DNA from 4 places in the Comamonas sp. FG99 genome. Region 1 is predicted to be linked to each of the others. Evidence: predicted binding sites of a transcription regulator. Region 1 holds the regulator's gene; each other region holds the start of a gene.

Region 1 (7,316 bases):
GGCGGCTCTCCTGCATCAGCTCCCTGAATTCGGCCGCCTGCGCCGGATCGATCAGGTACTCGATGGTCACCACCACGCGCCCGGCCTCGGGCGGTATGTCGACCACCGGCCGCTTGAAGGCCTTGGACGGACTCATGTCCTCCTCGATCTGCCGGTCCACCACCCAGCGCTGCACCACCAGCATCGACAGCAGGCCGGACGCGGCCGCCAGCGCCAGGCTGTCGCGCACGCTGAGCACACTGGCCACCTGCCCCCAGAGCGCGGCGCCCGCCGCGGTGCTGCCCATGATGAACATCAGATAGATCGACATGCCGCGGGCCCGCACCCAGTTGGGCAGCGACATCTGGACCGCCACGCTCAAGGTGTTGGCCGTGGAGATCAGCGCCATGCCGGCCAGCATCATGGCCGGCACCGCCACGTAGGCATGGGGTGCAAACGCCACCACCAGCGTGGACAGCCCCTGCACGATGGTGCCCAGCAGCACCAGCCGCTCCTTGGGCAGGGCCTGGCGCAGCCGCGGCAAGAATGTGGCGCCGATGATGGCGCCCGCGCCCATCGAGGCCAGCAGCAGCGTGAAGGTATTGGCGCCACCGCCGCCATCGCTGCTGCCGTGCAGGCGCTGCGCGGTCAGCGGCAGCAGCGCCATCACCGCGGTGGACTGCAGGAAAAAGCTCACCGTACGGGCCAGCACCGCATGCATGCGCGGCGACTCCTTGACGAACTGCAGGCCCACGCGCATGGCCGAGGGCAGGCGTTCGCGGCCCAGCGGGCTTTCCTGGTGCTTGCGCTTCCAGCGGATCAGCACCAGGCCCGAGACGACGGACAGCACCGCATTGAGCACGAACACCCAGGCACTGCCCAGGCTGGCGATGATGGCGCCGGCCACCAGCGGGCCGACGATGCGCGAGGCATTCATCGCCACCGCATTGAGCGCCAGCGCCGAAGGCAGGTGGTGCTTGGGCACCAGCTCCGGAATCAGGGCCGAGAACACCGGCCAGCGCATGGCCAGCCCGATGCCGTTGGCAAAAGTGAGCGCCAGCAGCAGCGGCGCGGTCATGCGGCCGGACAGCACCACCAGGCACAGCACCAGCGCCACGGCCGCAACCCAGAACTGGGTGACGATGAAATAGCGGCGCCGGTCCAGGATGTCGGCCAGCGCGCCGCTGGGCAGGCTGAGCAGGAACACCGGCAGCGTGGAGGCCGACTGCACCAGGGCCACGAGCACCGGCGAGGTGGTGAGCGAGGTCATCAGCCAGGCGGCCGCCACATCGTTCATCCACATGCAGGTATTGGCCGCCATCCAGATCAGCCACAGCATGCGGAAGGTGGGCGCCGACAGCGGGGCCCATACCGCGCCAGACGCCTTTTGCTCCTGCGCCTGCCTTGCGGTCTGGGCCGCGCCGGCCACGTCCTCGGCGCTCATGCCGGCAGGGTCCTCCAGCAAGGCACCGGGCTCGCGGCCAGTGGGCCTTTCGGCGGGCTCGGGCGTTGACACGGGTGAAATCGGGGGGCGAGCGCTGTGGTTCTGATCACCGGCCTGCGGCGATATGGACTGGGAAAGATGATCGTCGGCCATGAACCCGCATTTTGCGGGCAAAAAGACAGGCCGATGGCGACTTTGCCGCCCTCGGCCCTTGACCGATCCATCCCACTACCCGCTGGCCAAGCCATTTTTGCCGAACAGGCCCAGCAGCCCCAGCTGCAGCGACACCCGCGCCTTCACCGCGCTGAGGCTGCTTGCAGGGGGCGCCTCGGCGCCCGGCTCCCACTGCAGCGGCGGCCGCAGCGCCACCCCGGGCTCCAGGATCTGCCCCAGCGCACAGCGCGAGCTGCGCCACACCGGCACGCCTTGCCGGCGCGCCTGCTGGGCGCCAGCCAGCAAGGCCTGGTGCAGCGTGCCGTTGCCGGTGCAGGCCAGCACCAGGCCCTGCACCCCCGCCTGCAGCAAAGCGGTGAGCAGCTCGGGGCGGGCGCCCGCATGGCTGCCCACCACCTCGACCCAGGGCCAGGGCACATCGGCCTGCGCCAGCCGCTGCGCCGCCTGGGCGCCCCGGTAGCCCGGCGGCATGCCCACCGGTGTATCCGCGCACCTGCCGCCGGCCCAGCGCACGCCGCCGTTCTCCACCCAGCCGGCCGGCCCCTGCTCGCCCGAGCCAAAGGCCCGCAGCCGGTGCGGATGCATCTTCTGCACCCAGCGTGCCGCATGCACCTCGCCCTCGGCCACCACCACCACCTCGGGCAGCCATGCCGCGGCTGTGGCCACCGCCAGCGCATCGCGCAGGTTCTGCGGCCCGTCGGGCATCAAGGCATTGGCCGGCCGCATCGCGCAGGTCAGCACCACCGGCTTGGGCAGCCGGCCCAGGCACTCCTGCAGAAACCATGCGGTCTCCTCGATGGTGTCGGTGCCGTGGGTGATGACCACCGCGCGCACCTGCGCATCCAGCAGCGCGCTGTGGCAGGCCTGCAACAGCGCGCGCCACACCGCATCATCCATGTCCTTGCTGTCGATCTGCGCGAGCTGTAGCGCCTCGACCGGCGCCGCGCCGCCCTCCCCGCCCCAGCCAGGCAGGCCCTGCAGCAGCGCCTGCACCGACAGCTGGGCGGCCTGGTAATGCCCCGCATTCGCCGCATCCGGCGCCAGCCCGGCAATGGTGCCGCCGGTGCCGATCAGCACAATTTTTGATGGCATCTCTTGCCTCCGACAAAAAACTGGTTAAAAATACAGGTACTGGATTAATTCACAGTAAACACCGCGGCCCGATCCGCCTTGTATCGGCCGTCTGTATCGGCCATCTGCCAATGAACCGGAGATCTTATGCGAGACCACCTCAAGCTCACGGCGCGCCAACAGCAAATCCTGGAGCTGGTTCAGGACGCCATCGCGCGCACCGGCGCCCCGCCGACCCGGGCCGAGATCGCCACCGCGCTCGGCTACAAATCCGCCAACGCGGCGGAAGAGCACCTCAAGGCGCTGGCGCGCAAGGGAGCGATCGAGCTGGTCAGCGGCACCTCGCGCGGCATCCGGCTCAAGGCCGAGGCACTGCGCACCATCCAGGAAGCACAGCAGGCGCGCAACGGCATGGCCCCCGCGCGGGCTGCGCTGGCCGACATGGGCAACGAGATCGTGCAGCGCCTGGGCAGCCTGCTGCTGCCGCTGGTTGGCCGCGTATCGGCCGGCTCGCCCATCCTGGCGCAGGAGCATGTGGACCGCACCTATTCCGTCGAAGGCGGCCTGTTCGCGCAGCAGCCCGACTACCTGCTCAAGGTGCGCGGCATGTCGATGCGCGACGCCGGCATCATGGACGGCGACCTGCTCGCCGTCAAAGCCACGCATGAGGCCCGCAACGGCCAGATCATCGTGGCGCGGCTGGGAGATGACGTCACCGTCAAGCGCCTGCACCGAACCAAGGAAGGCATCGAGCTGCTGGCCGAAAACCCCGACTACCTGCCCATCGTCGTCCACCCCGGCGAACCCTTCGAGATCGAGGGCATCGCGGTGGGGCTGATCCGCAACACCATGCTGATGTAGCCCCGCCAGGCCGCCGCAGGTGGCGGGCGTTGTGGCGGTGCGCAAGCACCCCCAACCCTGCGGCAGCCATGCTTTTGCAATCCTGCCTGTGTTTTGACCACACTAGGAGATTCACATGCTGATTGCCGACGCCTTGCGCGCGCTGGTGCCGCTCGCCCGCCCTTTCACTGCCTTTAGCGCATCCGGCGCGCTATCCAGTGCCTTGCCCTGTGCCAACGATGAACGGCAGGCGCCCGCCCATGCCACCTGGCACCGCAGCGCGGTTGTGCACCGGCAGCCCGCCGGCGAGCAGCTAAGCCTGCTGGATGCCCCCGCGCCCGTTCACCCTGGCGCAGCGGCACGCCCGCTGGAGTTGATCCGCCGCCCCCGCCCCGCCAGCCAGCGCCCACGGAGCCAGCTGCTGCGTGGTGCCCGCATCGAGGCCGCGGTGTCGCACCTGGCCAGCCCGGTGCAGCAGCACAGCGCCGCGGCGGCCAACGATGCCTCGATCAAGATGTTCTGGGGCCATGGCAGCCCCCGCGCCGGCCGGCCAAGCGGCTGGGCCATCGCCGGCCGCATGGCCGATGTCTGCGCAGAGTTGGAGCGGCTGGAGCGGCTGGAGCGCGTGAGCTGAAGGAGGCTCAGCCGCCGAACTGCGGCGTGCGCTTTTCCAGAAAGGCCGATACCGCCTCGCGGTGGTCGGCAGTCTGGTGGGCCAGCGACTGGTAGGCGGCCGACAGCTCCAACAGCGAAGCCAGGCTCATGTGCATGCCTTCGCGGATCAGCTTCTTGGTCATGCGCGTGACCTGCGGCGGGTTGGCGGCAATCTCGTCGGCCAGCCGGTTGGCGGCCGCCAGCAGCTCCTCGTGCGGCACCACCTGCGACACCAGGTTCCATTGCAGCGCGGTGGCGGCGTCGATCATGCGACCGGTGAGCGACAGCTCGGCCGCGCGCGACAAACCGATCACCCGCGGCAGCAGCCAGGCGCCGCCGTCGCCGGGGATGATGCCCATCTTGATGAAGCTCTCGGCAAAGCGCGCCTTGTCGGAGGCGATGCGCAGGTCGCACATGCAGGCCAGGTCCAGCCCGGCGCCCACGGCGGGGCCGTTGACCGCGGCGATCAGCGGCACCTCCAGGTTGAACAGCGCCAGCGGCAATCGCTGAATGCCCTGGCGGTAGTCGTCGCGGATGCGCATGCCGTCCACCTCGCCGAAAGACTGCTCCTTCATCTTGCGGATATCGCCGCCGGCCGAGAAGGCCGGCCCCTCGCCCGTCAGGATCACCGCGCGCACGCTGCGGTCGGCGCTGATGCGGTCTGCCGCCGCCAGGAATTCCTCGACCGCGGTGTTGCCGGTCAGGGGATTGCGCTGCTCGGGCTGCGACATGGTCAGCGTCACCACATGGCCGCGCTGCTCGTACTTCAAGAATGCATTCACGATGTGCTCCTTAGGGTCCTGCAAGGGGTTTGCGCCGGAGCATACGCGCAAACACCGCGTTTGCCGCGCTATCAGCTGACACCGATTGCGTATGGCTCCCTCGCCTGTGCGTAAGCACCGGTTCAGCATTGCCGAAGTCTGACGTGTGGGGGACAGGCCTGCCGCGCGGCTATTCTTAGCATGCATGCCTGGGCGCACGGGCATACGGCCACGCGCCCCCACATTTTCCGGACCGACGACCATGACATCCCTGACACTCACCATGCACGGCGCCACCGCCTTGCTGACCCTGAACCGCCCCGAAGCGCGCAACGCGCTGGACCAGTCCATGCGCGAGGAGTTCGCGCGCCTGGTGCCGCAGCTGCGCGACGACCGCAGCGTCAAGGCCATCGTGCTGGCCGGCGCCGGCGGGCACTTCTGCGCCGGCGGCGACATCAAGTCGATGGCCCAGACCGTCTCCGGCAAGCAGGACGTGTTCGACAGCCGCAACCGCATGCTGGCGCTGCACAAATGGTTCGATGAGCTGCTGGACATGGAAAAACCCGTGATCAGCGCCGTCGAAGGCAGCGTCTTCGGCGCCGGCCTGTCGCTCGCGCTCAGCGCCGACTTTGTTTTCGCAGCGCCCAGCGCCAAGTTCTGCGTGGTGTTCAGCAAGATCGGCTTCATCCCCGACCTCGGCGCCATGTACCTCCTGCCGCGCCTGATCGGCCTGCAAAAGGCCAAGGAACTGGCCTTCACCGCCCGCGTCGTCGACGCGCAGGAAGCCCTGTCGCTGGGCATGGTCTACGAAGTGAGCGAGTCGAGCGTGCTGGAGCGCGCCCTGGCCTTCGCCGAGCGCTTCGCCAGCGCGCCGACCGAGGCCATCGGCATGACCAAGGTGGTGATGAACCGCGCCTTCGAGACCGCCCGCGACTCGGTCTACCAGCAGGAAGCCATCGCCCAGACCCTGTGCCGCGAAAGCGAATTCCACCAGGAGGCGATCAAGCGCTTCATCGCCAAGCAGCCGCCGCTGTTCCAGTGGTAAAAAGATAGCTTTTAGCGCTTATCCGTCAATGATTTCAAATACTTTTCATATTGAAATCGTTGACAGACAAGCGCTAGCAGCTATTGTTTCTGAAATCAAGCCACTGCCGGGCTGATCGCATCCAGCGGCCAGCGCGGCTTCACGTCGAAGGCATAGGTCTTGCTCGCCTGCTGCTGGCCGGCCTGCAGGCGCATCGCGGCGGCCATGGCGATCATCGCACCATTGTCGGTGCACAGTTGCAGCTCCGGATAGTGCACGCGGATCTGGCGCGCGGCGCAGGCCGCATCGAGCTGCGCGCGCAGCAGCCGGTTCGCGCCCACGCCGCCCGCCACCACCACGCGGCGCATGCCGGTCTGCGCCAGCGCCGCCAGCGTCTTCTTCACCAGCACCTCGACAATCGCCGCCTGCGTGGCTGCGGCCAGATCGGCCTTGCTGGCATCGAGCGCGGCGCCCAGCTTCTTGGCCTGGGTGAGCACCGCGGTCTTCAGCCCGGCGAAGGAGAAATCCAGATCGCCGCTGTGCAGCAGCGGCCGCGGCAGCTTGAAGGCATCGGCGCGCCCCTGTTGCGCCAGCCGCGACAGCTCCGGCCCGCCCGGATACGGCAGGCCCAGCACCTTGGCGGATTTGTCGAAGGCCTCGCCCGCAGCGTCATCGATGGTCTCGCCCAGGATCTCGTAGCGCCCCACGCCGTCCACCCGCATCAGCTGTGTATGCCCGCCCGACACCAGCAGCGCAACGAAGGGAAATTCCGGCGGATCGCTGCTGAGGAAAGGCGACAGCAGGTGCCCCTCCAGGTGGTGCACGCCCAGCACCGGCCGGTCCAGCGCCGCGGCCAGCGCGCAGGCCGTACCCGCGCCCACCAGCAGCGCGCCCGCCAGGCCCGGGCCGCGGGTGAAGGCCACCACGTCCACCTCGGGCAGCGCGCGGCCGCAGGACTCCAGCACCTGCCGGGTCAGCGGCAGCACGCGCCGGATATGGTCGCGGCTGGCCAGCTCGGGCACCACGCCGCCATAGGCACGGTGCATGTCGATCTGGCTGAACAGCGCATGCCCCAGCAGCCGCGGCACGGCGACGCCCTGCTCTGCCTGCACCAGGGCCACGCCTGTCTCGTCGCAGGAAGACTCGATTCCCAAAATCAGCAAACTCATGCCGCCAGTGTAAAAAATCCCCAATGCCCGGGCGTGGGCATTGGGGATCGGAAGGCGCGCGGCTAGCGCCGGCCGCCCAGCAGGCTGCCGCCGATCTTGATCAGATCGGCCAGCCCGCCGCCGCCCTGCGCGCCGCCACTGCCCTGGCCCAGCAGCGAGCCGAGGATATCGCCCACCACGCCGCCTTGCTGCTGCACGCG
Region 2 (7,316 bases), on a different contig from region 1:
GCCGTCCAGCACATTCAGGCGGGCCGTCTTCAAGCCGGCCAGCCCCTCTGCCTGCGCCGCGGCGGCCAGCTCCGCCAGCGCCTGCTCATCCACATCCGTGGCCCATACCGTGGCGCCCTCGCGCGCCAATGCCAAGGCACTGGCACGGCCAATCCCCTTGCCCGCGGCGGTGACCAGGGCCAGCTTGCCTTCTACACGCTTCATTGCTGCTCCTTTGGCATCTGCGATTCATCACACATGAAAATTACTTTTTTAAGTGAAATCATATTTCATCCAGATCACGACTCTACTCACGCAAAAAATCGTGCAAATCAGTGATTTCCCTTATATTTATCAGCCACATACATGCATACAAGGGTAAATACTGTTATTTCTATGAGTGAAAAATGATTTCATATAAAAAATAAACCAACTGCGCAACATTGCGACCTGCATCGCCGCACCATGTGGCAAATCACAGGCTCGGTACGCGCTGCATGCATTCCATCCATCGGAGACTGTTATGAAAATCAAACGCACCATTGAAAATATACCGGGCGGCCTGATGCTGGTGCCTCTGCTGCTGGGTGCGGTACTGCACACCTTCTGGCCGGGCACCGGCAAGTACTTCGGCTCGTTCACCAACGGGCTGATCACCGGCGTGGTGCCCATCCTGGCGGTCTGGCTGTTCTGCCTGGGCGCATCGATCCATATCCGCGCCACCGGCACGGTGCTGCGCAAGTCGGGCTCGCTGATCGGCGCCAAGATCGGCATGGCCTGGCTGGTGGCCTTCCTGCTGTCGCGCTGGCTGCCGGTGGAGGGGATCCAGGCCGGCTTTTTCACCGGCCTGTCGGTGCTGGCCGTGGTGGCGGCCATGGACATGACCAATGCCGGCCTCTATGCATCGCTGATGGAGGAATACGGCAGCAAGGAAGAGGCCGGCGCCTCGGTGCTGATCGGCATGGAGTCCGGCCCGCTGGTGACCATGCTCATCCTGGGCTCCACCGGGCTGGCCGCATTCGAGCCGCACCTGCTCGTCGGCGTGCTCATCCCCTTCCTGCTCGGCTTCGTGCTCGGCAACCTCGACGAGGAGCTGCGCGAATTCTTCGGCAAGGCCACGCGCATCCTGATTCCGTTCTTCGCGTTTTCGCTGGGCAATACCATCGACCTGGGGGTGATCGTGAACACCGGCCTGCTGGGCGTACTGCTGGCCGTCGCGGTGATGGCCGTCTCGGGCCTGGCGCTGATCGTGGCCGACATCGTGCTGGGCGGCGGCCGCGGCACGGCCGGCATCGCGGCCTCCAGCACGGCGGGCGCCGCGGTCGCCACGCCCCATCTGGTGGCCCAGGCCGCGCCGCAGTTCGCCCCCGCCGCCCCGGCCGCCACCGCGCTGGTCGCGGCCTGCGTGGTGGTGACCGCCATACTCACCCCCATCGTGACCACGCTATGGGCATCGCGCATGGCGCCCGCCCTGGGGCGCGGCGCCCGCATGCCCGGGTAATCGCCGGCGACTACCCTGCGCCCGCATCACTGCGCTGCGGAAATTGCATCAAGCCCGGCACCAGGGAATGGAACAATCCCAGGTGTCGGACGCCACCTGGGCGTCCCCGTCCCTCTGGAATGCTCCAACCATGGCATACGCCGCTTCGCTCCTGCTCATCGCCGGCATCTACCTGGCCGTGCTCGCCAGCCCGGGCCCCAACTTTTTCATGCTGAGCCAGATGGCCATGGAAGGCCGCCGCCTGCAAGCGCGCCATGTGGTTCTGGGGCTGGTGACGGGATCGATTTTCTGGGTCACGGTGGCACTGGCCGGGCTGTCCACGCTGCTGGGGCAGCACCCCTGGCTAACCGCCGGCGTGCGCATGCTCGGGGCGGCCTATCTGGTGTGGTACGGCATGCAGCTGCTGCGCTCGGCGATGGCGCCACGCCCCGTCGCCGCGAGCACCCCCGACAGCGGCGGCCGGCACGTATCGCCGCTGGCGGCCTACCGCATGGGCTTGTTGACGGGCATGACCAATCCCAAGGGCGCCGCATTCTGGACCAGCGCTTTTGCCGCCGTCTTTCCGGTGGCCGCGCCAGCCTGGTTTTATGCGGCAACCATCGTGCTGGTCGCGCTGCTGTCCCTGGGCTGGCATTGGGGCATCACCGCCGTGTTTGGCACCCAGGCTCTGCGGGCTGGCTACCTTCGCGTGCAACGCGGCGTCAACGCCCTGGCGGGCACGGCCTTGATTGCGCTGGGCATCCAGCGCTGCCTGGCCCGTTGACGCCTCACTTCACCATCAGAAACGATGGCGTATGCCGGCGCCTATGCTGCCTGCCGCATCGTGGCCCGAGAGCCGGTCGCTGAGGTAGACGGCATACAGGTCGGTGCGCCGGGACAGCTGATGGTCGTAGCCCACGGCCCAATCGGTGCGGCGGCTGCCCGCAGCACCCGCGATGTCGCGCCTGGTATGCGCCACCGAGGCCATCAGCTTGCCTGCCGCGCCCACCGGTATGCCCACGCCCAGCTGCGCGGTGTCGGCCCGCATGTCCAGGTCCGGCGTGCGCGCCCGCTGCCACTGGCCATAGAGCTTGGCGACCCCCAGGTCGTAGGAGGCCGCCGCGAGCACCGCCGTCTGGCGGGTGATGGCGGTGCCGTCCAGGCCCGGCCCATACTGCACGCTTTGCACTGCCAGGGCAGCCGCGAACGGCCCCTTCGCGTAGTTGACGGCCAGGCTTTTGTTGCCGTGGCCGCCGTGGCCCGCCTGCTCGCCGAAACCATAGGAAACATCGGCGCGCAGCCCGCCGACGGTGGGCGTGGTGTATTGCAAGGTGTTGTTCCACACACTGTCGCCCAGCACCGCGCGGTCGTATGACGCCTGCCAGGTCTGGAGCATGACGGGAGAGAACTGCAGCGAGCCGCCGAACGGATCGAACTGGCCGCTGGCCACGAACAGCCGGTTGGTCTGGCGCCCGGCGGATACCTGGCCGAAGCCGCCCGCCAGCCCCACCCAGGCATTGCGCGACAGGAAGGGGTCGGTGCTGTTGCGGCCGTTCGATCCGGTATCGGTCTGGAAGAAGCTTTCCAGCACGAATACCGCCTTGAGGCCGCCACCCAGGTCTTCGCTGCCGCGCAGGCCCCAGTACGAGGTGGTCATGCCGTTGCTGTTCACGGCCGTGGTGCGCGCCGGCTGGTCGCTGCGCCGCATCGAGCCGGCATAGGCATCCACCAGGCCGTAGAGCTGCACGCTGCTGCCAGCGGTGGCCTGGGCCTGCGCGGGGCCCGCAGTCGCGCAGCCGGCCATGATGGCGAGGGCGGCTGCGTATGCGCGGCGGGGTGGTGCAGTGAGAGAGATTCGCATGGACATATGCGCCTCTTCACTGCTTGGGGATGCCGGCGCGCTGGATCACGGCGCCCCAGCGCTTGATCTCGCTGTCCAGCAGCGCCGCCTGCTGCTCGGGCGTGCTGCCGCGCGCCTCCACACCCAGGCTTTGCAGGCGCTGCCTCACGTCGGGCGCGGCCAGCGCGGCATTGGCGGCCTGGCTGAGCCGGGCGATGATGGCCGGCGGGGTTCTGGCCGGCGCGGCCAGGGCATTCCACGAGGCAACACCAAAGCCCTTGGCGGCCGGATCGCTCTCGGCCACCGTGGGCACCTGCGCCAGCCCGGGCGCGCGCTTGTCGCCCATCACCGCCAGCGCGCGCAGCACTTTGCCGCTGACCTGCGCCATCACCGGCGCGAGAATTTCCACCGCCGCATCCACCTGCTTGCCGCGCAGCGCATTGAGCACCGCAGGCGAGCCGTTGAAGGGCACGATCTGCACGTCGATGCCCAGCGTGGTCTTGAGCAGCTCGGCCGCCAGGTGCTGGGTGCTGCCGATGTTGATGGTGCCGATGTTGAGCTTGCCAGGCCGCGCCTTGGCCTGCGCGACCAGGTCCTGCAGCGAGCGGATGGGGCTCTCCTGCGCCACCAGCACCGCCAGGTCGAAATAGCCCAGCATGGAGATCGGCGCGAAATCCTTGGCCGCGTTGTAGGAAAGCGACTTGAACAGTCCCTCGGCCACCGCATTGGCGTTGGACATGAGCAGCAGCGTGAGCCCGTCGGGCGCGGCCCGGGCCACCTGCTCGGCCGCCACCACGCCGCCCGCGCCGGGCTTGTTGTCGACGATGATGGACTGGCCGCCCATCAGCTCGGTCATTTTCTGCGCCACCATGCGCACGGTGAGATCGGCCACGCCACCGGGGCCGAACGGCACCACGATGCGGATGGGCTTGGAGGAAAGTGCCTGCTGCGCGCCCGCGGCCAGCGGCATGGTTCCCAGCGCCAGCAGGGCGCCGGCGAACTGTCGTCTTTGCATGTGAAGTCTCCTGTGGAGCCCACACTGTGGCTGCAATCGGCGGCGGCCGGCACTGCCGCAGGCATCTAGCAGCTATGCCGCTGCGGCATGGAGGCGCTACGCATCCTCGTCGCCGGCCCCGCCCAGCACCTTGCGCACCACGTCGCCGCCAAAGCCGCGCCCGAACAGAAAGCGCATCTGCCGCGCCCGCTCCTGCGGCGTGGCCGGCGGCACATCGAAGCGGCGGCGCCAGACCTCGCGGGCGCGCTGCAGCTCGGTGGCGCGCAGCTGCTCGAGCGCATCGCCTATGAGCTGGGCATCCAGCCCCTTGCTGCGCATCTGCTGCGCGACGCGGGCCGCGCCGTAGCGCTGCGCCTTGCTGTGCACGATGGACTCGGCCACGCGCCGCGGGTTGATGAAGTCGCGCGCCTCAAGCTCGTCGAGCAGGGCCGGCAGGTCCTCGCCCTCCTGCACATGCGGCGCCAGCTTGGCCTGCAGCTCGCTGCGCGAGTGCTCGCGCAGCGCCAGCAGGCGCAGCGCGCGGCCCTTGAGCGAGAGCCTGGCAAACGACATGCGCGGGCCTTACTTGGACTTTTCCTTCTCTTGCGGGTCGGGAATGACGCCGTCGGTGGGCATCAGGGCAATGCCCAGGCTGTCGCGCACCTTGTTCTCGATCTCCACCGCCAGGTCGCGGTTCTCGCGCAGGAATTCGCGCGCATTGTCGCGGCCCTGGCCGATCTTCTCGCCGCCATAGGCGTACCAGGCGCCGCTTTTTTCGATGATGCGCGCATTCACGCCCATGTCGATGATCTCGCCCTCGCGCGAGATGCCCTCGCCGAAGAGAATGTCGAACTCGGCGGTCTTGAACGGCGGCGAGACCTTGTTCTTCACCACCTTGACCTTGGTTTCGTTGCCGATGGCCTCGTCGCCCTTCTTGATGGTGCCGGTGCGGCGGATGTCCAGGCGCACCGAGGCGTAGAACTTGAGCGCATTGCCGCCGGTGGTGGTTTCGGGCGAGCCGAACATCACGCCGATCTTCATGCGGATCTGGTTGATGAAGATGACCATGCAGTTGGTCTTCTTGATGGTGGCGGTGAGCTTGCGCAGCGCCTGGCTCATCAATCGGGCCTGCAGGCCGGGCAGCTGGTCGCCCATCTCGCCCTCGATTTCGGCCTTGGGCGTGAGCGCGGCCACCGAGTCCACCACGATCAGGTCCACGGCGCCCGAGCGCACCAGGCTGTCGACGATCTCCAGCGCCTGCTCGCCGGTGTCGGGCTGGCTGATCAGCACCTCGCCAAGGTTCACACCCAGCTTCTGGGCGTAGCCGGTGTCGAGCGCGTGCTCGGCGTCGATGAAGGCGCAGGTGCCGCCCTGCTTTTGCATTTCGGCGATGACCTGCAGCGTCAGCGTGGTCTTGCCCGAGGATTCGGGGCCGTAGATCTCGATCACGCGGCCACGGGGCAGGCCGCCCACGCCGAGCGCGATGTCGAGGCCCAGCGAGCCGGTGGACACGACCTGGATGTCCTGGATGGCTTCGCCTTCACCCAGGCGCATGATCGTGCCCTTGCCGAACTGCTTTTCGATCTGGGCCAGCGCGGCCTGCAAGGCCTTGGCCTTTTCGCTGTTGTCGGTGGATTTATCGGCGGATTTGGCGTTCTTGGTGACGGCGTCCATGGAAGCACTCCTTGTAGGCTGAGACTTGAGAGGGTTTGCATGCCACCTGAATGGATAACCAGGCTGGATGCTTGAACAGTAGTTTATGCGACCCATACTTTTCCAGGAACCCTGTTTTTAGTCAGTTTAGCTGACTAAAATCAGCTCCATGCAAGCATTGCAAGCCACCGCGCCGGCCTCGGATGCCTGGCGCCAGACCCACCTGGGCCGATTGCTCGGCCATGCGATGCGCCGCTTCGACGCGCGGGTGCTGCAGCTGATGGCGCACGATATCGATGTGCCGCTGGCGCTGTCGAACCTGGCGGCGCGCGACCAGGTGAGCGCCGCGCACATCCACATCACGCGGCATTTATCGCTGGCCGGCGACCGGCTGAGCGCGCTGGCCGCCCGCGCGGGGATGAGCAAGCAGGCCATGGCCAGCCTGGTCGAGCAGTGCGAGGCCTGGGGCCTGGTGACCAAGGAGCCCGATCCGCACGATGCGCGGGCGCGGCGGGTGCGCTTTACCAAGACCGGGCTGCTGTGGCTCAAGGCCTTCGAGCTGGCGGTGGCACAGGCCGAGGCCGAATTCCGCGCCGAGGTGGGCGGGGACGTGGCGGCGGTGGTGGCCCTGGGGCTGGAGGCCTATGCGGGCGGCGCGCCCGGCTTTTGAACCGTTCAGGATGGTGGCGGCACCGCGTGCAGCAGCACCGGCGCCTCGCCGTCGGCATTGACGGTTTCGAGCTGCACGCCAAAGCCCCACAGGCGCGCGGTGTGCTTGAGCACTTCCAGCGCATCGTCGGCCAGCGGGCGCCCCTGGTACTGGGTGTGGCGCAGCGTGAGGCAGCGGTCGCCGCGCAGGTTCACGTTCCAGACCTGGATGTTGGGCTCGCGCACGCCCAGGTCGTACTGCTGCGACAGGGTCTGGCGCAGGCTGCGGTAGCCGTCCTCGTCGTGGATGGCGCTGACCAGCAGCTCGCGCTCGCGCGCATCGTCGTGGATGGCGAACAGCCGCATGTCGCGCATCAGCTTGGGGCTGAGGTACTGGCCGACGAAGCTCTCGTCCTTGAAGTTCTGCATGGCATGGTGCAGCGCCGGCAGCCAGGGTGTGCCGGCCATGTCGGGAAACCAGCGCCGATCCTCCTCGGTAGGCTGCTGGCAGATGCGCCGGATGTCGCGGTACATGGCAAAGCCCAGCGCATAGGGGTTGATGCCGCTGTAGGCGCGGTGCCCGGCCGGCGGCTGGTAGATGACATTGGTGTGCGAGGACAGCCACTCGATCATCACCCCGTCGGTGAGCCAGCCTTCGTCGTATAGCGTGTTGAGCAGGGTGTAGTGCCAGAACGTGGCCCAGCCTTCGTTCATCACCTGGG
Region 3 (7,316 bases), on a different contig from region 1:
CCGTTTTCGATGTCGGCGCAGATGAAGCGGCCCGGCAGGCGCGCCTGCAGCGCGGCTATCGCGGCCGCATCGCGGTCCACCGCGCTGATGCGGTGGCCCAGGCCGTGCAGGTAGGCCGCATGGCGGCCGCTGCCGCAGGCCAGGTCCAGCACCTGGCAGCCGGGTGCCAGCCGGCCTGCAAAGCGGGTGATCCAGGGCGAGGCTGGCGCGAGGGCTAGGGAGTGCATGGGGACAGGGCTGCGCGGCCGATCAGAAACAGGCCCAGACATGGTCGGCCATGCGCAGCATGAATTCGGGCCGGGTATAGAGCATGAAGACGCCTGCCAGCACCAGCGCGACGAGCGCGACGAGCGCGACGAGCGTGCCGGTGGCGGCGCGGCGCCAGCGTCTGCGCGGGGCGGGAGTCGTGTTCATGGTCGCATCATGCCGCTGCCGGCAGGCGTTGTACAGGCGCCTCCTTGACCGGCAGGTTCACCAGGCCGGCGAACACGCCCAGCGCGATCGCCACATACCAGACCGACTGGTAGCTGCCGCTGTGGTCGTACAGGTAGCCGCCGAGCCAGATGCCCAGGAAGCTGCCGATCTGGTGGCTGAAGAACACCATGCCGCTGAGCATGGACAGGTGCTGGATGCCGAAGACCTGGGCGATGATGCCGTTGGTCAGCGGCACGGTGGACAGCCACAGGAAGCCCATCACCGCCGCGAACACGTAGACCGACCAGGGCGACAGCGGCGCCAGCAGGAACAGCACGATGGCCACGGCGCGTATGAAATAGATGGCCGACAGCAGATAGCGCTTGGCCAGGCGCTGGCCCAGCGAGCCGGCCAGGTAGGTGCCGAAGATGTTGAACAGCCCGATCAGCGCCAGCGAGTAGCTGGCCACTTGCGGCGGCAGGCCGCAGTCCTTGAGGTAGCTGGGCATGTGCACGCCGATGAACATCACCTGGAAGCCGCAGACGAAGTAGCCCGCGGTCAGCAGCAGAAAGCTCGGCGTGCGCAGGGCCTCGGCAAAGGCATGGCCGATCGACTGGCGCGGGCCGGATGCGGCGGCCCGGCGCGCGCTGGCCAGCCCGGGCTCGCGCAGCGCGAGCGCCAGGGGCACGATGGCCAGCACGATCACCGCGCAGACCAGCAGTGCGTTGTGCCAGCCCAGGCCGGCGATCAGCTGCCCCTCCACCGGCACCATGAAGAACTGGCCGAAGGAGCCGGCCGCCGCGGTCACCCCCATGGCCCAGGAGCGCCGGTCGGCCGGAATCTGCCGCCCGATCACGCCGTAGATCACCGCGTAGGTGGTGCCCGTTTGCGCGATACCGATCAACAGCCCCGCGGTGAGCGAGAACACCAGCGTGTTGGGCGACCAGGCCATGCCCGCCAGCCCCAGCGCATAGCACAGCGCGCCGGCCAGCAGGATGCGGGTGGCGCCGAAGCGGTCGGCCAGCATGCCGGTGAAGATGCCGATCAGGCCCCAGGACAGGTTCTGGATGGCCAGCGCCAGCGCAAAGGATTCGCGCGTCCAGCCCATCTCCTGGGTGATGGGCTGCAGCCATAGCCCGAAGCCGTGGCGTATGCCCATCGAGAGCGTGACCACCGCGCCGCCGCACAGCAGTACGCGGGCCAGGGAGAGTTGTTGTGCTTGCTTGTGCATGTCCATCGGGCGGGAAGCGAATCCGCCGATTGTTGCGGGTTCCGGGCGGCTGTGCTGTCGCCGGGGCATTCGCTTGGAAATTGTTAACTGGTTTTTCATACAGCTTTTTGCCAAGGAAGCCACTACAATGCCGCCCCATGGCAACCAAGACAACGCAGACCAGTGACTACGCGGAAGCCTCGATCCGCGTGCTGAAGGGGCTGGAGCCCGTCAAGCAGCGGCCGGGCATGTACACCCGCACCGACAACCCGCTGCACATCATCCAGGAGGTGATAGACAACGCCGCCGACGAGGCGCTGGCCGGCTTCGGCAAGAAGATCCGCGTCTGCCTGCACACGGACGGCTCGGTGAGCGTGGAGGATGACGGCCGGGGCATTCCCTTCGGCCTGCATCCCGAGGAAAAGGCGCCGGTGGTGGAGCTGGTGTTCACCCGGCTGCACGCGGGCGGCAAGTTCGACAAGGGGCAGGGCGGCGCCTACAGCTTCTCGGGCGGCCTGCACGGTGTGGGCGTGTCGGTCACCAACGCGCTGGCCACGCGGCTCGAAGTGGCCAGCTACCGCGAGGGGCAGGCGGCTGCTCTCGCGTTCTCGGGCGGTGACGTAATCGAGCCGCTCAAGAAGCGCGCCCAGGCCGCGGGAGACCGCAAGCAGGGCACGACGGTGCGCGTCTGGCCCGATGCGAAGTATTTCGAATCCGCCCACCTGCCCATGGGCGAGCTGGTGCACCTGCTGCGCAGCAAGGCGGTGCTGATGCCCGGCGTGAGCGTCTCGCTCACCAATGAGAAGACGCGTGATACCCAGACCTGGCAGTACAAGGGCGGCCTCAAGGACTATCTGCTGCAAACCTTGCCCGCCGATCCGGTGATCCCGCTGTTCGAGGGCGAGGAGTTTGCCGGCAAGAACGACGACAACTTCGCCGAGGGCGAGGGCGCGGCGTGGTGCGTGGCCTTCACCGAGGAAGGCCAGCCGGTGCGTGAGAGCTACGTCAACCTGATCCCGACCAGCGCCGGCGGCACGCACGAGAGCGGGCTGCGCGACGGGCTGTTCCAGGCGGTCAAGAGCTTCATCGAGCTGCATTCGCTGCTGCCCAAGGGCGTCAAGCTCATGCCCGAGGACGTGTTCGCCCGCGCCAGCTACGTGCTGTCGGCCAAGGTGCTGGATCCGCAGTTCCAGGGCCAGATCAAGGAGCGGCTGAACTCGCGCGACGCGGTGCGCCTGGTCAGCGGCTTCGTGCGCCCGGCGCTGGAGCTGTGGCTGAACCAGCATGTGGACTATGGCAAGAAGCTCGCCGAGATCGCCATCAAGGCCGCGCAGACACGCCAGAAGGCCGGCCAGAAGGTGGAAAAGCGCAAAGGCAGCGGCGTGGCCGTGCTTCCCGGCAAGCTCACCGACTGCGAGAGCCGCGACACCGCCTACAACGAGGTCTTCCTGGTGGAGGGCGACTCGGCCGGCGGCAGCGCCAAGATGGGCCGCGACAAGGAAACCCAGGCCGTGCTGCCGTTGCGCGGCAAGGTGCTCAACACCTGGGAGGTGGATCGCGACCGCCTGTTCGCCAACAACGAAATCCACGACATCTCGGTGGCCATAGGCGTCGATCCGCACGGCCCGCAGGACGAGCCTGATTTTTCGGGCCTGCGCTACGGCAAGATCTGCATCCTGTCGGATGCCGACGTGGATGGCTCGCACATCCAGGTGCTGCTGCTGACGCTGTTCTTCAGGCATTTCCCCAAGCTCATCGATGCCGGCAATGTCTACGTGGCGCGGCCGCCGCTGTTTCGCGTGGACCTGCCCGCGCGCGGCAAGAAACCCGCCGCCAAGTTCTACGCGCTCGATGACGGCGAGCTGGTCGCCATCCTCGACAAGGCCGAGAAGGACGGCGTGGCGCGCGAGAAATGCCAGATCAGCCGCTTCAAGGGGCTGGGCGAGATGAACGCCGAGCAGCTGTGGGAGACCACGCTGAACCCCGACACGCGGCGCCTGCTGCCGATCACGCTCGGCGCCACCGACCTGGTGCAGACCCAGCTCGTCATGACCCAGCTCATGGGCAAGGGCGAGGCCGCGGCACGCCGGGAGCTGATGGAGCTGCATGGCGACGATGTGGAAATCGACGTCTGAGCCCCATTCGGCGGAATTTGAATAAAAAACCACGCTGGCGCAAGCACAGTCAGTACAGCAAGCGCAATCAGCTATCAAATTATGAGTGATCAAAACACCTTGGACCTGGCCGCGCCGGCGGCGCCCGACGACGGCGACCGCCTGGACCTGGGGCAATACGCCCAGCGCGCCTACCTCGAATACGCCCTGTCCGTCGTCAAGGGCCGGGCGCTGCCCGACGTCTGCGATGGCTTGAAGCCCGTGCAGCGCCGCATCCTGTTCGCGATGAACCAGATGGGCCTGGGCTACAGCGGCCCCAACCGCAACACCGCGGCCAAGCCGGTCAAGAGCGCGCGCGTGGTGGGTGACGTGCTCGGCCGCTTTCACCCGCATGGCGACCAGTCGGCCTACGACGCGCTGGTGCGCATGGCGCAGGACTTCAACCAGCGCTATCCGCTGATCGACGGCCAGGGCAACTTCGGCAGCCGCGACGGCGACGGCGCCGCCGCGATGCGCTACACCGAGGCCCGGCTGTCGCGCATCACCAGCCTGCTGCTCGACGAGATCGGCATGGGCACGGTGGATTTCGTGCCCAACTACGACGGCTCCACCGACGAGCCGCGCCAGCTGCCGGCGCGGCTGCCGTTCGCGCTGCTCAACGGCGCCAGCGGCATCGCGGTGGGCCTGGCCACCGAAATCCCCAGCCACAACCTGCGCGAGGTGGCCGATGCCTGCGTGGCGCTGATCAAGCGGCCCCAGCTCGGCGACGAAGAGCTGCTGGCCATCATGCCCGGCCCGGACTACCCGGGCGGCGGCCAGATCATCTCGGCTGCCGGCGACATCGCCGACGCATACCGCAGCGGCCGTGGCTCGATCAAGGTGCGCGCGCGCTGGAGCATCGAGGAGCTGGCGCGCGGCCAGTGGCAGATGGTGGTCGACGAGCTGCCGCCGGGCGTGTCGGCGCAAAAGGTGCTCGAAGAGATCGAGGACCTGACCAACCCCAAGGTCAAGACCGGCAAGAAGGCGCTGACGCAGGAGCAGAACCAGCTCAAGGCCACGCTGCTGTCGGTGCTGGACGGCGTGCGCGACGAGTCCAGCAAGGACGCGCCGGTGCGCATCGTGTTCGAGCCCAAGACCGGCAAGACGCCGCAATCCGAGCTCATCACCTGCCTGCTGGCCCACACCAGCCTGGAGACCTCGTCGCCGATCAACCTGACCATGGTCGGCCTGGACGGCAAGCCCACGCAGAAGTCGCTGCGCCAGATGCTGGAGGAATGGATCGCCTTCCGCCAGGCCACGGTCACGCGGCGCTCGCAGCACCGCCTGGCCAAGGTGCTGGACCGCATCCACATCCTCGAAGGGCGCCAGCTCATCCTGCTGAACATCGACGAGGTGATCGCCATCATCCGCGCCAGCGACGAGCCGGGGCCCGCGCTGATGGCGCGCTTTGACCTGAGCGAGCGCCAGGCCGAGGACATTCTTGAAATCCGCCTGCGCCAGCTGGCGCGGCTCGAGGCCATCAAGATCGAGCAGGAGCTCTCGGAGTTGCGCAAGGAGCAAGGCCAGCTCGAGGATATCCTGGGCAACCCGAGCTCGCTCAAGCGCCTGATGGTCAAGGAGATCGAGGCCGACGCCAAGACCTTTGCCGACGCGCGCCGCACGCTGATCCAGGAGGAGAAGAAGGCGGTCGCCGAAGTCAAGGTGGTGGACGAGCCCGTCACCGTCGTCGTCTCGCAAAAGGGCTGGGTGCGCGCGCGCACCGGCCACGGCCATGCGCCCGACAGCTTCGGCTTCAAGTCGGGCGACGCGCTGTACGGCACCTTCGAGTGCCGCACGGTCGACCAGCTGCTGGTGTTCGGCAGCAACGGCCGCGTGTACTCCATCGCGGTGGCGCAGCTGCCCGGCGGGCGCGGCGACGGCCAGCCCGTCACCACGCTGCTGGAGCTGGAAGCCGGCACGCGCATCCTCTACTACTTTGCCGGGCCGCTGTCGGCCAGCCTGCTGCTGTCGTCCAGCGGCGGCTACGGCTTCATCGCGCTGGTGGAGAACATGGTCTCGCGCCAGAAGGGCGGCAAGGCCTTCGTCACGCTGGCCGACGGCGACGAGCTGTGCCGGCCCTCGCACGTGGGCGGCACCAACGGCAGCGTGGAGCTGCCCGATGCCACCCATGTGGCCTGCGCCTCGGTGGGTGGCCGCATCCTGACCTTCGACATCGCCGAGCTCAACCACATGGCCAACGGCGGCAAGGGCCTGAAGCTGATCGACCTGGAGGACAAGGACCGCCTCGCCGGTGCCGCCGCCTACACGCGCAGCATCCGCATCGAAGGCCTGGGCCGGGGCGGCAAGGAGCGCGAGGAGACGCTGGAGATCCGCAGCCTGAACAATGCCAAGACCAGCCGCGCCAAGAAGGGCAAGGCGGCTGATCTGGGCTTCAAGCCGAACGGGGTGTTCCGGGTGGAGTGAGGGCGGCTGGCCCGTGCGTCAATCCTGGCTGGATGCGGGGCTGACGAAGGCAATGGCGTGCTCCACCGTATCCCAGATGAAGCGGCCGGACGGATCGCTTTGCTCCTCGACGATGTGCGCTACCAGCCCCGCTGCGCGGGAGATCACGGCAAAGCCGCGCATGACCTGGGTTGGCACGCCGATCTCACCCAGCAGCGCGGCGACCGCGCCCGTGGCATTGAGGGTGATGGGCCGGTCGGCCACCTGGTCGACCGCCCGCGAGAGGGTTTGCAGCGCGCGGATGTGATCGCCCTTGAGCTCCGGCTCGGCCTGGCCCAGCTCCAGCAGCTTGTAGGCGCGTGGATCGACCGGCTTGTGCAGATGGTGGCCGAAGCCCGGTACCGGCGAGCGCAATTCCTTGTAGTGCCGGGCGATCTGGAGCGCCTCGGCGGCGGGGTCCTCGGCGGCCAGGATGCGGTCCAGCAATCCTGAGCAATTCTCCATGGTTCCCACGAACGAGCTGCCCACGGCCAGCAGCCCGGCCGCGACCGCGCCCTGCAGGTTCTCTGGCGCGCTCATGTAGATGAGCCGGGTGGCGATGGCGCTGGGGGTGAGGCCATGCTCCATCAGAACGATCAGCACCACGTCGGTGACGCGCAGATCCACCGGGCGTGGCGGGCGCCCCAGGATCTGCATCAGCATCACCTCGGTGAAGGTTTTCTTGCCCATCAGGTCTTCCACCAGGTTGGCATTGCCGTAGTGCAGGCTGGTGAGGGTGTGGGTGCACAGGCTGGTGGTGGGGGCGGGCTTGGAAGGGCTTGGCTTGCTCATGTTCAGTACTCCAGGGAAGGTTTCAGGCGGCGGCGGCCAGGGCCTGCTCGCGCACCCTGGTTTTCAGGACCTTGCCCACGGGGGAGCGGGGCAGGTTGGCGTGGAAGAAGATGCGCTTGGGCGTTTGCACCGGGCCCAGGCGCTGGCGCACGAAGGCGATCAGTTCCGCCTCGGTGGCGTGGAGGCCGGCACGCAATTGAACGGCAGCCTGTACAGCCTCTCCCCATTTGTCGTCGGGCACGCCGAATACGGCGCACTCATGCACGGCCGGGTGCTGGCCCAGGGTGTTTTCCACATCCACCGGG
Region 4 (7,316 bases), on a different contig from region 1:
TTTTCTGCACGGCGGCCTGCGCCAGCAGGTATTGGCCCTTGGGCGACTTTCTGCGCAGCTTGGTGATCAGCGCGCACAGGTTGCCATAGCCGCGCAGGTTGCAGGCCAGCGCCACCAGCGTGAAGGGCGCGCCGCCGGGCACGGGCCGCACCGCGAACTGCGTGCCCACCAGCAGCGGCAGGCCGTGCTCGCGCGCGGCCACATGGGCGCGCACCATGCCGGCCATCGAGCATTCGTCGGCCAGCGCCAGCGCGCTGTAGCCCAGCTGCGCGGCGCGCGCCACCAGCTCGTGCGGATGGCTGGCGCCGCGCAGAAAGCTGAAGTTGCTCAGGCACCAGAGTTCGGCGTAGGGGGGGAGGATGTCGGCCATGGTGGGCGCTCAGGCGAAGATGCCGTGCAGGAACCAGGCGCCTTGCTCGCCCTCCAGCCGGGTCTGGTAGATCCACAGCATGCCGGCATGCGCGCTGGCGGCGATCCAGTAGTCGCGCACCGCGTTGTGCGCGGTTTGCTCCGCTGCTGTGCCGGGCTGGGCAAAGTCCGGGCTGCGGTGCCACCAGCCGCCCTCCAGCCGTTGCGGGCCCACCACCAGCTGCAGCGGGCCTTGGTACAGCGGGGCACCCTGGCTGTCGTGCGGCAGCGCCAGCGGTTGCTCCAGCAGGAAGCTGGGCTGGGGCAGGGCAGGCAGCGCCGCCTCGGCGGCCGGCAGCGGCTCGCCCGCCGGCTGCCAGTGCTGCTGCCATTCGGGGCGGTGGTCGTCGCGCAGCACCGGGCGCAGCACCTGGCCGGCACCCAGCCGCGCGGCAATGCGCTCCAGCACCTGGGGCAGGTGCTCGTGGCGCCGGGCGGGGTCGGGTAGCAGGTCGGCGGCGCTTTCCTGCAGCGGCTGCGGCTCGGGGGCGAGCAGCTCCAGCTCGACCACCGGGGCCTGCAGCACCACATGGGCCAGGTGCTCCTGCAGCAGGCGCTGCAGGTGATCGAGCTGCCGGGTGGAGGCGGCGGTGCGGATGCCCAGTTCGCCGCCGGCCGCGGCGGCGCTGCTGCGCAGCGCATCGTGGCGCCAGCGCAGCGTGAAATGGGTGATGCCCGCGCGCTGCGCTGCCAGCCAGCCGCACATCTGGCGCAGCAGCACCGCGGCGCCGTGCACGATGTGCGCGCTGCTGTCGGCGCGGTGCGCCAGCTCCAGCCGCGCCTGGAACTGCGCGGGCAGCTCGATCCAGGCGTGGGCCTCGGGCTGCAGGCCATAGGCCTGGTCCAGCGCCGCCAGCAGCTCCTTGCCGAAGCGGCGCACCACGCCGCCGCGCGGCAGCGCGCGCACCTGGCCCAGCGTGGCGCAGCCCAGGCGGGCCAGCGTAGGCGCATGGGCCTGAGCGGCATCGAGCGCCGCCAGGGGCAGGGCATCCAGCAGCTGCGGCAGCGGCTGGGCAAAGCCGTTGCGCTGGCCGCAGCGCGCCAGCGCCAGCGCCGCGAGGCTGGTGGGTGCCCAGGCCAGCGCCTGCACGCCCAGCAGCCCGCTTTCGCCGCGAATGCGGGCCGCCAGCGCCCGGGTGCCGCCAAACAGCCGCGCCGACGCGGACAGCTCCATCAGCACCGCGCCGGCAAGCATGGCGACGCGCGGCGTGAACTGCAGGCACCACCAGGCCAGGCCCTGTGGGGCCGCAGCCTCAGTGCCAGGCGGGCTCGGCGGTGGCGGGAGCAGGGCTGCCCAGAGCGGGGTCGGCATGCGAAACCTTGCGGGGGAAAGTGTCGGGCGGCGCCAGGCGGCCGCTGTAATGCAGCATGCGGGGCGTGAGCAGGCCGGCCAGCGCTGGCGGCACGGCGGGCAGCCGCAAGGCATCTGCCAGCGCCGGGCCGCGGCGCTTGAGGATGCGCAGCTGCAAAGCCCAGTCTGGCGCATGCGCCACCTGCAGGCGCAGGGGCGCGGCCGTGGCCATATGCAGGGCCGTGGCGGGGCGCACCAGGAACACCAGCCCGTCGAAGCGGTGCGCGGCGATCTGCAGGCGGCGTATCTGCTCGGGCCGCGCCTCGCGCAGCCAGGCGATGACGGTGCCCGCCGCGTTGGCGCTGATGAGCTGCTCGGTGGCCCAGAGCAGGTCTGGCGCCGAGGCATGGGCCACCCATACCAGCTGGCGGGGCGCGATGCCCGACTGCGCCAGGCCGGCGGCATGCGGTGGGTGCGGCGCGCCCAGCACGGCTACCGGCAGGCCCTGGGCGCTGCAGGCCCGCAGCGCATGCGCGGTCAGGCGCCATTCCACCGTGCCCCATTGCGGCGGCAGCAGCTCGGTCAGCCCATGGGTGGGCCAGCCGCCGCCGGGCAGCGCCCGGTCCAGCTCGGCCCAGCCCGTGGCCACCGCTGCCGCCCGCGACTGCGCCATGTCCGCGCCCGGCCACACGGCGGCGGCCACCGAGGGCGGCAGCCGGGCATGGGCTTGGGCGGCAGGAGAGTGGGGGCTGTGGCGAGGCATGATGAATACTGTTTATTTGTACAGTATGCACCAAAAGATCCAATAACACCAATACGGCAACCCTGGGCTGGGTTATTTCCCGGTTTTGACAGATCTGCGCCGCCGCCCTAAATTGCGCGGCGTGTGCTTCATTGGTGTTCAATGCGAGGCGCCCCACTGGGAGAGCGGCAAACGCTCCCACAATCCGTCGAGGATTGCATGATTACCTTGAACGTAAATGGGCGCTCGCGCCGTCTGGATGTGGCGGCGGACACGCCGCTGCTGTGGGTTTTGAGGGACTACCTGGGTTTTACCGGCACCAAGTTCGGTTGCGGAGCGGGCCTGTGCGGCGCCTGCACGGTGCATGTGGATGGCAAGGCCCTGCGCTCGTGCATCACCCCGGTGTCGGCCGTGGCCAAGGCGCGCATCACCACCATCGAAGGCCTGTCCAGCGACAACTCCCACCCGGTGCAGCAGGCCTGGATCGCCGAGCAGGTGCCGCAGTGCGGCTACTGCCAGTCGGGCATGCTCATGGCCGCGGCCGCGCTGCTCAAGGACAAGCCCCAGCCCACCAAGGCCGAGATCGCCGAGGCCATGACCAACGTGTGCCGCTGCGGCACCTATCCCCGGGTGGAGCGTGCTATCTTGCGCGCCGCCAAGGCTTGAGGAGGGCGCCGCCATGCAAGCAATGCAAGTGAATCGCCGCGACTTCCTCAAGACCGGCGGCGCGGCCGCCAGCCTGGTGCTGGGCTTCAGGCTGCCGGTTGCCGCGGCCCAGGGCCAGCCGGCCCGCGACCCGGACGATGTCAACGCCTGGCTGCGCATAGCGCCCGACGGCACGGTCACCATCATGGTGCCCTCGGCCGAGATCGGGCAGGGCGTGTACACCTCGGCGCCGATGCTGATCGCCGAGGAGCTGGAATGCGACTGGCGCCAGGTGCGCGCGCAGATCGCGCCCACCGACCCGGTCTATGCCAACCGCATGTTCAAGGTGCAGGCCACGGCCAGCAGCACCTCGTCGCGCTGGTCCTTCGAGCCGCTGCGCCGCATAGGCGCGGCCGCGCGCCTGATGCTGGTGGAGGCCGCCGCGCGCGAATGGAAGGTGAGCGCCGCCGAATGCACCGCGGTGCGCGGCCGCGTGCTGCATGCGGCCAGCGGGCGCATGCTGGGCTATAGCGAGCTGGCGCCCAAGGCGGCGCTGCTGCCGCGGCCCGACGTGGCCAGGATCGCGCTCAAGCCCAGGCCCGAGTGGCAGCTCATCGGCCAGCCGGTGCAGCGGCTGGACATTCCGCTCAAGACCAACGGCAGCGCAGTCTTTGGCGTGGATGTGAAGGTGCGCGGCATGCTCATCGGCACCGTGGCGGCCAGCCCGGTGCGCGGTGGCAGGCTCAAGCCCTTCGACGACAAGCCAGCGCTGGCGGTCAAGGGCGTGCACCAGGTCGTGCCGCTGACCGGCAGCGCCGTGGCCGTGCTGGGCGAGAGCTACTGGCCGGCGAAGCAGGGCCTGTCCAAGCTGCAGCTTGACTGGCAAGCGCCCGAGGGCCCGCTGGTGGACAGCAAGGCCATGCTGGCCCAACTGCGCAGCGCCGCGGCGCAGACCGACACCGTGGCCAGGCGCATTGGCGATCCTGAAACCGCGCTGCGCCAGAGCGCCCAGCGCGTGGAGGCCGAATACGAGGTGCCGTACCTGGCCCATGCGACCATGGAGCCGATCAACGCCACCGCCGATGTGCGCGCCGACCGGGCCGAGATCTGGGGCCCGACCCAGGTCTGCGGCGAGATCGCCGCGCGCCTGGCGCCGCACCTGGGCCTGCCGGCCGAGCGCATCACGGTGCACTCCACCTTCGTGGGCGGGGGCTTCGGGCGGCGCGAGGAGTTCGACATCTTCATCCAGGCGGCGCTGGCCTCGCAGGCGGCCAGGCGCCCGGTCAAGCTGATCTGGTCGCGCGAGGAGGACATTCAGCAGGACTTCTACCGCCCGGCGGCAGCCGCGCGCTTTGCGGCGGTGCTGGGCGAGGGCGGCGGCGTGCTGGCGCTGGAGGCCCGGCTGGCCTGCTCGTCCATCTATATCCGCAACTTCCCCGAGCGGGTGAAGAACGGCGTCGACCCGAAATCGGTGGAGGGCGTGGTGGACGTGCCCTATGCGCTGCCGCATTTCGGCGTGCGCTATGCGATGGTCAACAGCGCGATACCGGCGGGCTTCTGGCGCGGCGTGGGCTATACGCAGAATTGCTTCTTCTTCGAGAGCTTCATCGACGAGCTGGCCCACCAGGCCCGGCGCGATCCGCTGGACTTTCGCCTGGCATTGCTCAAGGAGCAGCCCCGCCACGCCGAGCTGCTGCGGCGCCTGGCCAGCCGCGCGGGCTGGGGCAAGGCTGCCTCGGGCCGCTACCTGGGCCTGGCGCTGTCCGAGGCCTGGGGCTCGATCTGCGGCACCGCGGTGGAGCTGTCGGTGCAGGACAAGCGCATCACCATCCACCGCGTGGTCTGCGCCGTGGACTGCGGCACCGTGATCAATCCGGCCACGGTGCAGCGCCAGTTGGAGGGCGCCACCATCTGGGGCCTGACGGCCGCGGCCTTCGGCGAGATCAGCATCGAGCAAGGCAAGGTGCTGCAGTCCAACTTCCACGACTACCCCATGCTGCACCTGGCGCAGACGCCGCCGATAGAGACCGAGCTGATCGAGAGCGGGGCAAAAATAGGCGGCGTGGGCGAATCGGGCGTGCCGCCGCTGGCGCCGGCGCTGGCCAATGCGCTGTTCGCCGCCACCGGCGAGCGGCTGCGCTCGCTGCCGCTGTCGCGCCATGGCTATGCGCTGGCATAGGCCAGCCGGGGCTCAAAGCCCCAGCACGCGGGCCACGTAGTCGGCATCCTTGTCGCCGCGGCCCGAGAGGTTGACGAGGATGTGCCGGTCCTTGGCCTGCGTGGGCGCTACCCGCATGGCCCAGGCCACGGCGTGGGCGCTCTCCAGTGCCGGGATGATGCCTTCCACGCGCGACAGCTGCATGAAGGCGTCCAGGCATTCCTTGTCGCTGACGGCCTCGTACTGCACGCGGCCCAGATCCTTGAGGTAGCTGTGCTGCGGGCCCACGCCGGGATAGTCCAGACCCGAGGCAATGCTGTGCACCGCGGCCGGCGTGCCGTCGGCGTTCTCCAGCACGTAGCACTTCATGCCGTGGATTTCGCCGGGCTTGCCCATGCTCAGCGTGGCCGCATGGCGGCCGGGCTTGTCCACGCCTTCGCCCGAGGGCTCCACGCCCACCAGCTTCACCTCCGCATCGTTCAGGAAGGCGGTGAACATGCCCATGGCATTGCTGCCGCCGCCCACGCAGGCCGCCACATGGTCGGGCAGCTTGCCGTGCTTGGCCAGGAACTGCTCGCGCGCCTCGCGGCCGACGATGGACTGGAAGTCGCGCACCATCATCGGGAACGGGTGCGGGCCCACCACCGAGCCGATGGCGTAGAGGTAGTCGCTGGGGTTGGTGAGGTATTCCTCGAAGGCGCTGTCCACGGCTTCCTTGAGCGTGGCCGCGCCGCGCGTGACGGGAACGAGCTTGCAGCCCAGGATGCGCATCTTGGTGACGTTGGGGTGTTCCTTCTCGATGTCCACCTGGCCCATGTGGATCTCGCAGGGAATGCCCACCAGGGCGCAGGCAGTGGCCAGGGCCACGCCGTGCTGGCCGGCGCCGGTTTCGGCGATGACCTTTTTCTTGCCCATGAACCTGGCCAGCAGCGCCTCGCCCAGGCAATGGTTGATCTTGTGCGCGCCGGTGTGGTTCAGGTCCTCGCGCTTGAGGTGGATCTGCGCGCCGCCGAGCTGCGCCGACAGGCGCCGGGCGTGGAAGATGGGGCTGGGCCGGCCCACGTAGTCGGCGAACAGCTGGGCCAGCTCTTGCTGGAAGTCTTCGCGCTGGGTGATCTCGGCATAGGCGGCGTTGATGTCGTCCATGGCCTGCTTGAGGTGCGGCGGCACCAACTGGCCGCCGTAGGGGCCGAAGAAGCCGTCGGCATCGGGCATGGGGGCGAAGGCGAGGGTGGTGGTCATGTCTGGGTTGTCTCTATGCGTAGTTGATATTGGGGCGCCAGAGGCGTGCGGGCAATGTAGTCGAAGTGCAGGCGGCGGAAGGCCCCTCAGGCCAGCCCATACTCGAAGTCGTAGAAATGCTGGCCGCCCTCGATGCGGATGGCCATCTGGCCAGACAGGCCGGCCAGCTCGCCGGTGCCAGAGTCTGGCACCACTTCGAGCACGAGCCGGGGCTGGCCCTTGTCCATGGTGCCGAAGTGCTGCAGCACAAAGCTGCCGCGCCGGCCGGCGAGCGTGCCGTGCACCTGCTCCACGGCCACATAGCCGGCAGAGCCCTTCACCGGCGTGCCGGCGCTGAGCATCTCGCCCTGGCTGGCGGCCTGCAATTCGCCATGGAATTGCTTGTCGATGGACATGCGGCCGAGGCTGATGCCATCGCTGCCCTGTGCATGGGCGGCCAGCGGGCGTAGCTGTACTTCAAAGGTTCCGGTGATACTGAGCATGTCGGACTCCGATGGAATGCGTGAAAAAGGTGCATGGTAAGCCATGCACCGGGTGTGGCCGCAGGCAGTGGCTGGGCAGCGATTTTGCAGGCTTTGGATGGTGCTGGAGAAATCCAGTGCGCCGTTGCCGCAGGCGATTTTGCCGGTCAACCCGCATGCGCCTTAACAGTTCGATGCTCTCTATACGCCGCAGCCAACGTCCGCAGGGCTTCACGAGAACGCCGATCCGTGAGCGTCGAATGCAGCACGATCCGTGACGACGGCAGTTCTGGCAGGCCCAAGCGCTGACCGACCTCGACGGTATCGACCGGCGCCAACCGGCAGGAGAACGCGGCCACTGCCAAACCT

The links. Region 1 encodes LexA, which represses DNA repair genes until DNA is damaged. Its sites were predicted from a motif close to ACTGTATNNNNATACAGT; they were not measured.
Region 2: the regulator LexA is predicted to act here: its motif matches at 6,030-6,047, upstream of recA (recombinase RecA).
Region 3: the regulator LexA is predicted to act here: its motif matches at 1,732-1,749, upstream of ACODRX_RS08305 (DNA topoisomerase IV subunit B).
Region 4: the regulator LexA is predicted to act here: its motif matches at 2,470-2,487, upstream of imuA (translesion DNA synthesis-associated protein ImuA).

What each region holds. Positions count from the first base shown of each region.
Region 1 covers NZ_JBMDII010000014.1:88,809-96,124, reverse strand. Annotated here, with positions in the region: gene ACODRX_RS11660 (MFS transporter) at 1-1,423, opposite strand, end outside; gene ACODRX_RS11655 (asparaginase) at 1,652-2,689, opposite strand; gene lexA (transcriptional repressor LexA) at 2,816-3,529, shown strand; gene ACODRX_RS11645 (hypothetical protein) at 3,645-4,142, shown strand; gene ACODRX_RS11640 (crotonase/enoyl-CoA hydratase family protein) at 4,150-4,944, opposite strand; gene ACODRX_RS11635 (enoyl-CoA hydratase/isomerase family protein) at 5,186-5,968, shown strand; gene tsaD (tRNA (adenosine(37)-N6)-threonylcarbamoyltransferase complex transferase subunit TsaD) at 6,064-7,116, opposite strand; gene ACODRX_RS11625 (DUF937 domain-containing protein) at 7,179-7,316, opposite strand, start outside.
Region 2 covers NZ_JBMDII010000008.1:30,765-38,080, forward strand. Annotated here, with positions in the region: gene ACODRX_RS07340 (SDR family oxidoreductase) at 1-204, opposite strand, end outside; gene kdgT (2-keto-3-deoxygluconate transporter) at 503-1,480, shown strand; gene ACODRX_RS07350 (LysE family translocator) at 1,611-2,243, shown strand; gene ACODRX_RS07355 (porin) at 2,259-3,320, opposite strand; gene ACODRX_RS07360 (Bug family tripartite tricarboxylate transporter substrate binding protein) at 3,337-4,314, opposite strand; gene recX (recombination regulator RecX) at 4,411-4,866, opposite strand; gene recA (recombinase RecA) at 4,876-5,967, opposite strand; gene ACODRX_RS07375 (MarR family winged helix-turn-helix transcriptional regulator) at 6,116-6,616, shown strand; gene ACODRX_RS07380 (SpoVR family protein) at 6,622-7,316, opposite strand, start outside.
Region 3 covers NZ_JBMDII010000009.1:88,254-95,569, reverse strand. Annotated here, with positions in the region: gene ACODRX_RS08320 (class I SAM-dependent methyltransferase) at 1-227, opposite strand, end outside; gene ACODRX_RS08315 (hypothetical protein) at 250-414, opposite strand; gene ACODRX_RS08310 (MFS transporter) at 422-1,645, opposite strand; gene ACODRX_RS08305 (DNA topoisomerase IV subunit B) at 1,783-3,759, shown strand; gene parC (DNA topoisomerase IV subunit A) at 3,841-6,201, shown strand; gene ACODRX_RS08295 (citryl-CoA lyase) at 6,220-7,011, opposite strand; gene ACODRX_RS08290 (class I adenylate-forming enzyme family protein) at 7,034-7,316, opposite strand, start outside.
Region 4 covers NZ_JBMDII010000002.1:18,811-26,126, reverse strand. Annotated here, with positions in the region: gene ACODRX_RS01585 (error-prone DNA polymerase) at 1-370, opposite strand, end outside; gene ACODRX_RS01580 (Y-family DNA polymerase) at 380-1,720, opposite strand; gene imuA (translesion DNA synthesis-associated protein ImuA) at 1,662-2,462, opposite strand; gene ACODRX_RS01570 ((2Fe-2S)-binding protein) at 2,661-3,107, shown strand; gene ACODRX_RS01565 (xanthine dehydrogenase family protein molybdopterin-binding subunit) at 3,121-5,265, shown strand; gene trpB (tryptophan synthase subunit beta) at 5,278-6,486, opposite strand; gene ACODRX_RS01555 (DUF3224 domain-containing protein) at 6,573-6,968, opposite strand; gene ACODRX_RS01550 (LysR substrate-binding domain-containing protein) at 7,115-7,316, opposite strand, start outside.